Regions from separate parts of the Streptomyces sp. URMC 123 genome, predicted to be linked through region 3. Evidence: riboswitches for the same ligand, from Rfam matches in the RefSeq annotation. Region 3 holds a riboswitch; each other region holds the start of a gene.
The links. A riboswitch is a leader RNA that binds a small molecule or an ion and turns the genes downstream of it on or off. The one in region 3 is predicted to bind cyclic di-AMP.
Positions count from the first base shown of each region.

Region 1 (3,184 bases), on a different contig from region 3:
CCCTCGGCGCGTCTCCGGCCGGGGCCGGGCCCTGGTCTCTCCCCTGGGCCGCCTTGGGGACGATGCGCCCCGTTCCCCGGCAGTCCCCTTGGTCCTCCCCGTGATCCTCTCGGTGAGCGGCGGTCGTCATCGCACCCTCCTCGTCGCGGAAGTCGCCGAAGCGGGTTCCCGTACGACCAAGGCTCATGCATGCGATGTACGGCCGCAAACGCACCGCCGCGACCACGGGTTTCCCGTTCCCGTACGGGGTGTTCGGCGGACGCGGCCCTTACGAGAGGGCCCGGCGGCGGCCCGCTGCCCAGCGAAATCCGTTCCGGTTGCGGACCCCGGCACGTTCCGGTTATGGCCCCCGCAGCCGCCCGCTCAGACGTCGACGCCGTGGCCGCGCAGCCAGGACAGCGGGTTGACGGGCGAGCCGCCGCCCGGCCGGACCTCCAGGTGCAGATGCGGTCCGGTGACATTGCCCGTGGCGCCGACCCGGCCGATGGTCTCGCCGGCCCCGACCGAACCGGAGGTCTTCGTCATCGACGACAGATGGCAGTACCAGATCTCCGTACCGTCCGGCAGCGTGAGCACGATGCGATAGCCGTACGCGCCCGCCCAGCCGGCCTGGGTGATGGTGCCGCCGTGCACGGCCTTGACCGGGGTGCCCGTCGGGGCGGCGAAGTCCTGGCCGGTGTGGTTGCGCGACCACATGGAACCGGACTCGCCGAAGGTCGAGGTCAGGGTGTACGAGGCCAGTGGCGCGACATGGCCGCCCGACGCCTTGGCCGTCCCCCCGGACCCGTCCTCGTCACCGCCGCCCGAACCGCCGGAGCCGCCCGAGCCGCCGTCCTCCTCGCCGCCGCCCCCCGCGCGTTCGGCCTGCGCCTGGGCGTCCTCCGCGGCCTTCTTCCGCTTCGCCTCCTCCGCGGCCTCCGCCTCGGCCTGCGCCTGGGCGGTCTCCGCGGCCTCCGCCGCCGCCGACGTGGCCGCCGCGCGCTCGGCGGCGGTGCGCTCCGCGGCGTCGGCCGCCGACTGCTGCTGCTCGGCCTGGCGCATGATGCGGGCGCGCAGCGCCTCGCCCGCGCCGGTGCCCTGCTCCGCCTCGGCCGTGGTCAGGCCGGCCTGGGTGAGCGGGGCGGCGGCCTGCCGCGCGGTGCCCGCGTCCCCCGCGGTGGCACCCTCGGCGGCGGCGTCGCCCCTCACCAGAGAGCCGATGCCCGGCAGGGACTCTGCGTCGGGGAGCTGGTTCACGACCCGGGAGAGGTCGGGCACGGCGATGGAGACCGGGGGCCGCTCCTTGGCAGTGGCCATGCCGCCGGCGCCGACCGCCGCGATGACGCCGACACCCAGCACGGCCGAGCTGCGGGCCATCGAGCCGCCGCGCTGCTTGACCACGCGATGGCGGCCGCGGACCGGGGCGACGGACTCCGCGGTGGGGTTCCAGGTGCCGCCCTCGCCGCCGCCGGCCGGGGGCTCGGCGACGAATCCGGGGTATCCGGCCGAACCGGTGGGGGTGTTGGGCGCCATGCGGGCGCTCTCCTTCCTTCCTCCTCGCCTACCGGGTTAGCTGACGGGTTCGGAGCAGGAAGGTCTCCTACGGCTCCTCCACGACGGCGACCCGTGATCGTGACGCGGCGCGGGGCCGCGAGCTGTGATCCGTGGTCCATGGGCGCCTGGACGGGCCCATGGGCGGGTGGAGGCACCGATTCACCCCAGGGTGGTGGTTCCCCGGTTCCTCGTGGTGCGGGATTCGGCGACGGCGCACGGTGCCGCCTCTTGTGGCAGCTGGGACGACCGCACTGCGTTATCGAACGTTAATAGAAAGAGTCACTTCTTTCCAAGCCGCGCAGCTTGATCATTGCGAACCGACAGGTGACCTTCTCCGGCCATTTCCCCATCTATGCGCCCGAACTGATCCCCCCTCGTCAAACCTGCCTTCATCTGATCGTTCATCAGTTGTTATGCGATGCGGCCCGCCCCGCTCGCGCCTCCGCGGCCCCCCTGCCCGGGACCTCCCTTCGGGGGCGATGACGCGGCGCATCCCCACGCTCACCCCGTGAAGCGATGACGCCCGCACCCTGCGGATAAACGGCGCGCATCGGGTAGCGTCGTACATATGACCAGCGCATCGCGCCGGGCGGGCAGCCGATCGGCGCGCCGGCCGCGGAGGCGGCAGGCGCGGCGGATACGGGTGCGTCCCCTCGCCCTTCTCGCCGCACTCCTCACGGCGCTGCTGATGGCGGCCGCCGCGACCACCACGAGCGCCCGCGCGGCCGACGGCCTCGACGCCGCCGCGGACGCCCTGCACGACGGGCCCGTCTACGTCGACCCGCGGGCGTCCGACCGACTCCCACCGGACCGCGCCAAGGCCCTCGCCGACAAGATCGAGGACGCGGGCAAGCCGGTCTTCGTGGCCGTGCTGCCCACCGCGCCCGAGTACCCGCCCGGCACGCTCCTCCAGGACCTGCGCGCCAAGACCGGGATCACCGGCGTGTACGCCGTCCAGCTCGGTGACCGCTTCAGCGCGGGCGCCGATCCGCGCGTGATGCCGCGCAACGCCGTCAGCAACCTCACCGGCGAGGTCGGGCGGTCCCACCCGGGCGACGCCGCGGCCCAGCTGGAGAGCTTCGTCGACGACGCGCTCCGGCAGGCGAACGGCCGGGCGCCGTCCTCCTGGGACAGCGGCTCCTCCGGCGGCGGCCTCGGCGCCGGCGCCGCAGTGGCGCTCGTCGCCCTGCTCGCCGCGGGCGGCGGCGGAGCGTTCCTGATGCATCAGCGGAGCAAGAAGCGCCGGGCCGAGGAGGAACGGGCCCAGCTGGAGCGCCTGCGGACCGTCGTCGACGAGGACATCACCGCCTTCGGCGAGGAGCTCGACCGGCTGGACTTCCAGCCGGCGTCGCCCGAGGCGGACGACGCGATGCGCGAGGACTACGGGCGCGGGCTCGACGCCTACGAACGCGCGAAGGCCGCCATGGCGGCCGCCCGCCACCCGGACGACGTGCGGGCCGTGACCGAGGCCCTGGAGGAGGGCCGCTTCGCCCTGGCCGTGCTCGCCGCCCGCCGCGAGGGCCGTCCGCTGCCCGAACGCAGGCCGCCGTGCTTCTTCGACCCCCGGCACGGCCCCTCGGTCGAGGACGCGACATGGGCGCCGCCCGGTGGCGCGGAGCGCACGGTCCCGGTCTGCGCGGCGGACGCGGCG
Region 1 covers NZ_JBPQTV010000338.1:2,046-5,229, reverse strand. Annotated here, with positions in the region: gene ACSNOD_RS26580 (M23 family metallopeptidase) at 364-1,512, opposite strand; cyclic di-AMP (ydaO/yuaA leader) riboswitch at 1,523-1,751, opposite strand; gene ACSNOD_RS26575 (hypothetical protein) at 2,222-3,184, shown strand, end outside.
Region 1: another riboswitch for cyclic di-AMP. It lies ahead of ACSNOD_RS26580 (M23 family metallopeptidase); the one in region 3 lies ahead of ACSNOD_RS03335 (C40 family peptidase).

Region 2 (3,184 bases), on a different contig from region 3:
AGGTCGGCGGCCTCCCGCTCGGACGGCTGGGCGACACAGGCGCCGGCGTGCCGGCGGGTGGTGACGAAGCCCTCGGACTCCAGCGTGCGCAGGGCCTCCCGCACGGGCACCCGGGAGACCCCGTGGCGGCGGGCGAGGAGCTCCTCGGTCAGCCGGCCGCCGGGCGGGTGGACCCCGGAGACGATGTCGTCACGGATCGCGTCGCAGACCGCGTGCGCGGGGATGCCGCCGCCCGCCGCGTCGCCGTTCACCGTCGACTCCGCATTCTTCGGCCCTCCGCCTTTCGCCGCCCCGGAAACATTCTTCACCGCGAAACGAACCCAATTCCCTCGCTGCGGCGACTCTAGGGCAGCGCGGCGCGATTTCCGATGGCGCCGGTGATTTCATGCATATCTTTTGGCCGGAACGCGACGCGTCCTGGCCAGGGTCGCGGCGGGGCGGGGAGAAACCCGAGGGCCCCGGCGCATGCGCCGGGGCCCTCGGGGAAGGCGGAAGGAAGCCTCGAAGAGATCAGATGTTCACGCCGTGCGAGCGGAGGTAGGCGATCGGGTCGATGTCCGAGCCATAGGTGGCGCCGGTGCGGGCCTCGAAGTGGAGGTGCGGACCGGTGGAGTTGCCGGTGCTGCCCGACAGACCGATCTGCTGGCCCGGGGTGACGGTCTGGCCCGCGGACACGGACACGGACGACAGGTGCCCGTACTGCGTGTAGGTGCCGTCGGCGTGCTTGATGACGACGTTGTTGCCGTAGGCGCCGCCCCAGCCCGCCTCGACCACGGTGCCGGAGGCCACCGAGCGCACCGTGGTGCCGGAGGCGGCGTGGAAGTCGATGCCGGTGTGGCTGCCGGACGACCAGTTGCCGCCGGAGGCCTTGTACTGGGTGGAGACGTAGGAGCCCTCCACGGGCGCCACATAGGCCATCAGGCGCTTGCGCTCCGCCTCGCGGGCGGCCCGCTCCTGGGCCTCGCGCTCGGCCTTGGCCTGCGCCTCGGCGCGCCGCTTCTCCGCCTCGGCCTGCTTCTTGGCCTCGGCCTCGGCCTTCGCCTTCGCGGCGGCCTCGTCGGCCATGTGCTGCTGCGTCTGGGCCTGGGCGTCGATGGTCTCGGTCATCGTGTCACCGATGACGATCGCCTGGTTGAGGCCGGTCGTCTCGACCGAGGGCGCCTCTCCGCTCGCCGCGACCGCCGGGCTGGCCAGGGTGGCGACGACGCCGGTGGTGGCGAGGGTGGCTATGCCCGCGATGTTCGCGCCGGAACGGGCCATACGGCCCGGACGGCGGTGCTTCCCGGTGGCACGGGTGAACGCCATGGGGTGGCGTGCTCCTTTCCTTCCTTCTCGCCTACCGGGTTAGCTGACGGGTTCGGAGCAGGAAGGTCTCCTACGGGCCCCTCGTCAAAGGCGCCCGATTCACCCCAGGGACGTTTGGGTCCCCGGCTCCCCTGGCTCGCGCCATGCGGGGACTCGGCGATGACTGTCCGCCAGTCGCGGGTGCGACTGTGATGCTCGGTCGAACAGCCGGACCGACGCTAATCGGCTCGTCTTTCAATCGGCAAACAGAACGGGGCTTTTGTAGCGCACGCCACAGGAAAGACGGGCAACCTCTCCAATAAAACGGACAAAGGACGCACCTCGGGCCCCAAGAGGGGCCGAGATGCGTCCTGTTCACCGCGCGGCACGGGGGTCCGTACGGTCGTCGCACCGGCTTCGGTCCGTACGGACGCGCGCTTCGCTCCGTACGGCACCGGCCTTCCGTCCGTACGGGCACCGGCTTCGACCCGTACAGTCGTCGACTTTCCGTCCGTACGGACGCGCGCCGCGGAGCGGGTCAGCCCTTGATGATGCTGACCTCGCCGATGCCCAGCTCCCGCACCGGCTCCGCGATGCTGGAGGCGTCACCCACCAGTACGGTCACCAGCCGGTCCACGGGGAAGGCGTTGACGACCGCAGCGGTGGCCTCCACCGTGCCGGTCTCCGCGAGCCGGGCGTACAGCTGCGCCTGGTAGTCGTCGGGCAGGTGCTGCTCCACCTGGTCGGCGAAGGTGCCCGCGACGGCCGCGGCGGTCTCGTACTTCAGCGGCGCGACGCCCACCAGGTTCTGCACCGCGACGTCCCGCTCGGCGTCGGTGAGCCCCTCGGCGGCGAGCGTGCGCAGCACCTTCCAGAGGTCGGCGAGCGCCGGCGCCGTGGACGGGGTGTCCACCGAGCCGCTGATGGCGAGCATGGCGGCCCCGCTGCCGTCGGGCGCGGACAGCAGCACCTGGCCGAACGCCCGTACGCCGTAGGTGTAGCCCTTCTCCTCGCGCAGCACGCGGTCGAGCCGGGAGGTGAGGGTGCCGCCCAGGCAGTAGGTGCCGAGCACCTGCGCCGGCCACACGCGGTCGTGGCGGTCCGGCCCGAGCCGGCCGATCAGCAGCTGGGTCTGGACCGCGCCGGGGCGGTCGACGATCACGACGCGGCCGGTGTCGTCCGCCGTCACCGGCGGCACGGGCCGCGGTTCGGCGGTGCCGCCGGTCCAGGCGCCCAGGCTGTCGGCGAGCGCCGCGTCGAGGTCGATGCCGGAGAAGTCGCCCACGACCACCGCGGTGGTCGTCGCGGGGCGCACATGGGCCTCGTAGAAGGCGCGCACGGCCGCGGCGTCGATGCGCTCGACGGTCTCCAGCGTGCCCTGCCGGGGGCGCGACATCCGCGACTCGGCGGGGAACAGCGTCTGGGACAGCGCCATGGCGGCCCGGCGGCCGGGGTTGGCGAGCTCGTGCGGGATCTCGTCCAGCCGGTTGCGCACCAGCCGCTCGACCTCGCCGTCGGGGAAGGCGGGGGCGCGCAGCGCGTCGGCGAGGAGCCCGAGCGCCTTGGTGAGCCGGGAGGCCGGCACCTCCAGGGAGACCCGGACGCCCGGGTGGTCGGCGTGCGCGTCCAGGGTCGCGCCGCAGCGCTCCAGCTCGGCGGCGAACTCCTCGGCGGTGTGCTTGTCGGTGCCCTCCGACAGCGCGCGGGCCATGATCGTGGAGACCCCGTCGAGGCCCTTGGGCTCGGCGTCCAGCGGCGCGTCGAGGTTGATCTCGACGGCGACGACCTGCTGGCCGGGGCGGTGGCAGCGCAGGACCGTCAGGCCGTTGGGCAGGGTGGCGCGCTCGGGGGCCGGGAAGGCCCACGGCTTGGCGACGCCGCCCCGCGGCTGCGGGTGGAA
Region 2 covers NZ_JBPQTV010000137.1:9,513-12,696, reverse strand. Annotated here, with positions in the region: gene ACSNOD_RS17435 (GntR family transcriptional regulator) at 1-224, opposite strand, end outside; gene ACSNOD_RS17430 (M23 family metallopeptidase) at 511-1,305, opposite strand; cyclic di-AMP (ydaO/yuaA leader) riboswitch at 1,320-1,474, opposite strand; gene ACSNOD_RS17425 (M16 family metallopeptidase) at 1,823-3,184, opposite strand, start outside.
Region 2: another riboswitch for cyclic di-AMP. It lies ahead of ACSNOD_RS17430 (M23 family metallopeptidase); the one in region 3 lies ahead of ACSNOD_RS03335 (C40 family peptidase).

Region 3 (3,184 bases):
GTGATCCTCATCGGGGGCACGTCAGGCGGAGGGCGGTCGACCGGCTCCGCGTCGAAGGAGTCGGCGAGGGGGCGGCGGCGGCTCGCCGCGGGCCGCCTCCCGCAGCAGCGGGCCACCTCCCGCAGAAGGGGACACGCCCGTCGGCCGGATGCCCGGAAAACCCCGCGTGACCTGTGGTCCAGCAGGTCAGGCCATGATCATTGCTTGGATGCGTTACGTCTCATGTCGTGGTTCGAATCATTCATCCTGGGGCTCGTCCAGGGGTTGACCGAGTTCCTGCCGATCTCCTCCAGCGCCCATCTGCGGCTGACCGCGGCATTCGCGCAGTGGGAGGACCCGGGGGCGGCGTTCACCGCCATCACCCAGATCGGGACCGAGGCCGCCGTCCTCATCTACTTCCGCAAGGACATCGCGCGGATCATCTCGGCGTGGTGCCGCTCGCTGTTCGACAAGTCGCTGCGCTCCGATCACGACGCGAAGATGGGCTGGCTGGTGATCGTCGGCTCGATCCCCATCGGTGTGCTGGGGGTCACGCTCAAGGACCAGATCGAGGGCCCGTTCCGCGATCTGCGGGTGACCGCCACCACGCTCATCGTCATGGGCATCGTCCTCGGAGTCGCCGACCGGCTGGCGGCACGTGACGAGAACGGCGGCCGACACCGCGCGGTCCGCGAGCGCAAGACGCTCTCCGAGCTCACCGTGCGCGACGGCCTCGTCTACGGCGTCTGCCAGGCGATGGCCCTCATCCCCGGCGTCTCCCGCTCCGGGGCGACGATCAGCGGCGGCCTGCTGATGGGCTACACCCGGGAGGCGGCGGCCCGGTACTCCTTCCTGCTCGCCATCCCCGCCGTGCTGGCCTCGGGCGGCTACGAGCTCAAGGACGCCATGAGCGAGGGCCATGTCGCCTGGGGCCCCACGGCCTTCGCCACGGTCATCGCCTTCGTGGTGGGATACGCGGTGATCGCGTGGTTCATGCGGTTCATCTCGACCAAGAGCTTCATGCCCTTCGTGGTCTACCGCATCCTGCTCGGCATCGCCCTGATCATCCTGGTGGCGATGGGCGTCCTGGAACCGGACGCGGGCCAGTCCGTGGGCTGACCCGTCGAGAAGCGGCTTCCGCCCCCCGCCCGTCATGGGCCGGGGGCGGCTGCGTTTCGGCCGCGGGCGGTGCACCGGGGCCGGTGCACCGGGGCTGGTTCGCAGGGCCGGTTCGCCGGGGCCGGTTCGCCCGAATCAGCTCACGCGGCCGTACCAGACGCTGTTGGTCCAGATCTTCTCCTGGCGCACGGTCTTGCCCGGCTTCGGCGAGTGCCAGATCGTGTTGTTACCCGCGTAGATGCCGACGTGGTAGACGTTCCGTCCGGAGTGGAAGAACACCAGGTCGCCCGCCTGTCGGCCGGAGGCGGGAATGTGGCGGGTCCGGTTGTACTGGGCGGCCGCCGTGCGCGGGAGGTTCTTGCCGGCCCGCTTGTAGGCGTACTGCGTGAGCCCCGAGCAGTCGAACCGGTTGGGGCCCGCCGCCCCGTACTGGTACGGGGCGCCCCGCTTGGCCGCGGCGGCCTTGAGCGCCGTGCCGGCCGGGCTCGCGGCCTCGGCGCCGCCGGACATCGCCGGGACGAGGACCGTCGCGGCGACGGCCGCGGTGGTGAGGGCGGCCGTGGCGCCGGCCCGGGACATGAGCGTGGGTATGTGCGTCCGCGCGGACATGGGTGAACCCTTCGTCATCCGCCTGCGAAAGATGACCTGTCGGGTTCGGGCTGCGAAGGTGCCCGGCCAATGCGTGGCTTCACCCCAAGGGCCACCGCTGTCGTGGCCCGTCGTGCTCGGGTCTCCCGCTCCTGCCAACTCGTCTGCGTCGGTCACGTCCGGGTGGTGGCAGGACTCGGCGTCCGCCCGGACGGCCCCGTCCCGACGACGGGGGCTTGAACGTCAGTCATGGATACTGCGCCATCAACCGATCGAATTCAGAGCCGAAACGGCCTTCTGTGAACATGTTCACTACTCATTCGGTCGGGCGTGTCCCGCCGGATTTCTCCCCATGAGGGCGGCTGTGCACCACTCCTGACCCCGGGTCACCGGCCGCCCCCGCCACGTCGTACGACGGCCCGCGCCCGCCCCCGTACTCCACCGGCAGTACACCCGGAGCCGACCGGCGGACGACGACAACGCGGCCGTACGGGAGGAAGGTTGTGGCATGAACGGCAACGGACGCCCTCGCCGGGGCCGGACATGAGCCCCCTCGCCCTCTCGGTGGCACTGGCCCTGCTCTCCGCCGTCGCCTACGCCGCCGCGGCCGTCGTGCAGGAGCGGCTCGCCGCCGGCTCCGCCCCGGGGTGGGCGCCGCTGCTGCGCCAGGGGCGCTGGTGGGCGTCGGTGGCCCTGAACGGCGCGGGCGCCCTGCTGCATGTGATGGCGCTGGGCTGGGGGCCGCTGAGCGTCGTTCAGCCGCTGGGGGTGCTGACCGTGGTGTTCGCCCTGCCCATGGCGGCCGTGTGGGTGAAGCGGCCGGTGAGCCGGGCGGGACGGTGGGGCGCCGTGCTGGTCACCGCGGGCCTGGCCGGGATGCTGCTGCTGACGGGCTCCGGCGAGTCCCGCCCCCTGACCGGCGCCGAGCAGCTGGCCGTGGCGGTGGGCACGCTCGGGGTGCTGACCGGGGCCGGGGTGACGGCGCGATGGGGGCGGCCCACGGCCCGGGCGGTGGCGCTGGCCTGCGCCTCCGGGGTGTCGTTCGGTGTGGCGTCGGTCTTCGTCAAGGCGGTGGTGGACGACTGGACGATCACCTCGGCCGCGGCCTGGCGGGGCGCGGCGCTGCTGGCGGAGCTGCCGCTGCTGGTCGCGGTCGCGGTGCTCGCGGTGACAGGGCTGGCCACGTCGCAGGCGTCGTACCGGGGGGCGGGGCTGACGGCGCCGCTGGCCACGCTCACCGTCGTCAACCCCGTGATCGCCTCCCTGATCGGCCTGGCGCTGCTGGACGAGGGCATCCGCTACGGCCTCGGCGGCGCGCTGCTGGTGCTGGCGGCGGCCGTGGTGACGGTGCTGGGGCTGCTGACGCTGATCCGTGAGACGGCGGCGGCGCGGGGCCGGGCCCGTACGGTGCCCCGGGCCGGCGGCGGGCCGCGGCGCCGGGAGCGCGCGCCCGAAGCCCCGCGCGACGCCGAGGCCGTAGCGGATGCCCTCGTCCATC
Region 3 covers NZ_JBPQTV010000012.1:2-3,185, reverse strand. Annotated here, with positions in the region: gene ACSNOD_RS03340 (undecaprenyl-diphosphate phosphatase) at 223-1,098, shown strand; gene ACSNOD_RS03335 (C40 family peptidase) at 1,234-1,707, opposite strand; cyclic di-AMP (ydaO/yuaA leader) riboswitch at 1,711-1,865, opposite strand; partial or broken gene ACSNOD_RS03330 (DMT family transporter) at 2,230-3,184, shown strand, end outside.

Region 4 (3,184 bases), on a different contig from region 3:
CCGGCCGATCCGGGGCCCCCGGAGAGGTCGCGCTCGATCTCGACGAACAGATCGGTGTCGGCGAGGCGTACGCGGTCGCCGGTGGTGGGCCCATAGAGGTCGGCGTAGGCGGCGCGGGTGAGCTCAGCCATGCCGCGCCCCCGCGCCGGCCGGCGCCGGCGGACGCCCGGCGTCGGACGCGTTCGCCACCCCTGCCTGTGGCGCCGTCGCTCCGGCCGGGAGCGGGGAGCGGGCCGCGGCGGACGGCGACGCCCCGGGGCGCGGCGACGCGCGCCGCGCGTCCAACGCTCCGCCCGTCTCCCCGCGCAGCCCCGGCACCACGCGCCGGCCGGCGAGGGGCACCAGCTCGACCTCGACGGGGATGCCCGGCTCGAAGCGCACGGCGGTGCCGGCGGCGACGGCGAGCCGCAGGCCGTACGCCGCGGTCCGGTCGAAGTCCAGACCGGGGTTGGCCTCGGCGAAGTGGTAGTGGGAGCCCACCTGGACGGGCCGGTCGGCCGCGTTGAGCACGGTCAGCCGGGTCACCTCGCGGCCCTCGTTGAGCACCACGGGGTCCGGCGCGTGCAGGATCTCTCCGGGGATCATCGGCGCGGCCCCCGTCACGCGATCGGCTCGTGGACGGTGACCAGCTTGGTGCCGTCCGGGAAGGTCGCCTCGACCTGGACGTCGTGAATCATCTCGGGTATGCCCTCCATGACGTCGTCCCGGGTGAGGACCGTACGGCCGGACGCCATGAGTTCGGCCACCGTGCGGCCGTCGCGGGCGCCCTCCAGGATGTGGGTGGTGATCAGCGCGACCGCCTCCGGGTGGTTGAGGCGCACTCCGCGGTCCCGGCGCCTGCGCGCCACGTCGGCGGCCACATGAATGAGCAGTCGGTCCCGCTCATGCGGAGTCAGTTGCACGCTTCCCACCTCACAGTCGTCCCCTTCGCCCCGTTCACGGGCGATGGGCGCCCGGCGGTTCACACCGGCGCGCGGCAGTTGTGCCGACCCCGGGTCCCGCCTGGACGCAGCGGGACACTATCCGAGGTCAAACCCCCGCTGAAGTGCGGTTCTTCCGCTCGGGCGAGGGAATTGCACATTACTGCGCAACCTTTTCCACCGTGTTAACTGTCCTTTTGCGTCCCCATGGACATCGGCGATCACCGTCGCCGGACGGCGCGTGCGGCGCGCGGTGACGATCGTGCCGCCCGCGGTGCGACCCATGGCGACCGCCTGGCGCGGGCGGGCGGCGACCGGTGACCGGGGCGAACCCGACGGCGGCGAGCGGGGCGCTCCCCCACTCCCGCGGCGAGCCCCGCGTCGCGGCACGGCGAGGCGCCAGCGCCCCAAGTCGGCTGCGGAGCACACGAACTGACGCGGCGTCGTACGGGTCGTCGGTCGGTGCGCGGGCCCGCCCGACCGCTGCGGCCGGGGACCGCGGCCCGGGCCCGTCGCGCCGCGTGTCACGCCGAGACCGGCGGACGAGCGCGGCGAACGCGGCGCACACCACCTCACCGCGGTGCGAACCCCCTGAGCGGGGGTCGGGGAACGGCGCGCGATCCCGGTCACCGTGCCACCGGCACAGCCAAGTTGAGGGCGGCGGATCGCCGTACCGACCCGCCCTACGCCGATCGGGCTCACTCGATCGGCGAAGGGATCACTGGACGACCAGCCTGATCGACTTGCGCAGGACGCCGAGCCCCCGCCTCGTACGATCCGCTCCGCCGCTGGTCAGAGGCTCGTGCCGGAAAGCCCGTCCGGAGCGAATGGGGTTTTGTCCACCTGAACGGAGCAGTCGTGAGGAGGCTCACAAACGGCCGTTTCGACTCGGAATCGGCGGCGGCGGTGCGTGACGATCGCTTCGACGACAAGCCCCCGCCGCCGTGGCGGGGCGGTCCGGGCGCACGCCGAGTCCTGCCGCCGCACCGGACGCCTGGTCGACATCAGGGAATCGGCAGGAGTGGAGGACCCGAGCAGTCCGGGGCGACCGCACACCACGCCGCCGCCCCTTGGGGTGAAGCCGCAGCAGCGGCCGGGCATCTTCGCCAGCCCGAACCCGACAGGTCATCCTTCATAGGCGGATGACGAAGGGTTTGCGCATGTCCGCGCATGGACATCATCGTTCCACAGATCATTCCGCAGAAGACCCCTCCGCCGAGAACCGCTCACCGTCCGCTCGCCCGGCGTTCATCTCCCGGGCCGGCGCCGTCTCCGCCCTCACTCTCGCGGCCGTCGGCGGGACCCTGCTGGTCCCCGGCGCCGCGCCGGAGGCCCAGTCCCTGACAGCGTCCACGAAGGCGCTGCACATAGCGGCATCCAAGAAGGGCGCCCCGTACCGATGGGGTGCCGCCGGGCCGTACAGCTTCGACTGCTCGGGGCTGACGCAGTACTCCTTCAAGCGAGTCGGCAAGCAGCTCCCCCGCACGGCCGCGGCCCAGTACAACCGGACCACCCACGTCCCCGCGTCCCAGCGCCAGCCGGGTGATCTGGTCTTCTTCCACTCCGGTGGCTACATCCACCATGTGGGCATCTACGCGGGGCAGGGCAGAATCTGGCACTCCCCCAAGCGCGGCGCCGTGGTGCGCCTGGAGAAGATCTGGACCCGTAGCGTCTCCTACGGACGCGTCAACTGAAACCGCCGAGCGGTGCCCGGCCGAGGCCGGGCACCGCGAAGGACGAGCCGTCCCTCGGTGCTGCGCCGTCCCCGGCGCCGCCTCCGATGCCCTCCCCGGCGCAGTCCCTGATGCCGTCCCCGGTGCCGTCCCCTCGGTGCCGGCCGCGGACGGGCGCCCGCGCGGCCGAAAAGCGACAGGCACTATTGCGCGCCGATTACGAGAACCTTTCGGCCGCAATACGTGACGGTATTCGGCACGGCCCCCCGGGCCTCGTCGGCCCTGTCCTCGCGCCTTTCAACGACCTCTTCGCTCAATGCGCGGCGGGAACCGGCCACGGCAGCGCGATCCATACCGTCTTTCCGCCCTCCGCCGTCGGAATGACGGAGAGTTTGCCGCCCGACTCGGCGGTGAGCCAGCGAATGATGACCATGCCCCGGCCGTTGTCCTGCTGCACCGCGGCGGGCAGCCGCCTCGGCCAGCGCGGGTGACTGTCGGTCACCCCGATCCGCAGCTGTTCGTCCCGGTCGAGATGGAGCTTCACCGTAAAGGTGGGCGAGAGTCCGAACGTGTGCTGAACGGCGTTGGTGG
Region 4 covers NZ_JBPQTV010000198.1:2,728-5,911, reverse strand. Annotated here, with positions in the region: gene ACSNOD_RS21115 (urease subunit alpha) at 1-131, opposite strand, end outside; partial or broken gene ACSNOD_RS21110 (urease subunit beta) at 277-585, opposite strand; gene ACSNOD_RS21105 (urease subunit gamma) at 600-902, opposite strand; cyclic di-AMP (ydaO/yuaA leader) riboswitch at 1,902-2,076, shown strand; gene ACSNOD_RS21100 (C40 family peptidase) at 2,081-2,614, shown strand; gene ACSNOD_RS21095 (ATP-binding protein) at 2,907-3,184, opposite strand, start outside.
Region 4: another riboswitch for cyclic di-AMP. It lies ahead of ACSNOD_RS21100 (C40 family peptidase); the one in region 3 lies ahead of ACSNOD_RS03335 (C40 family peptidase).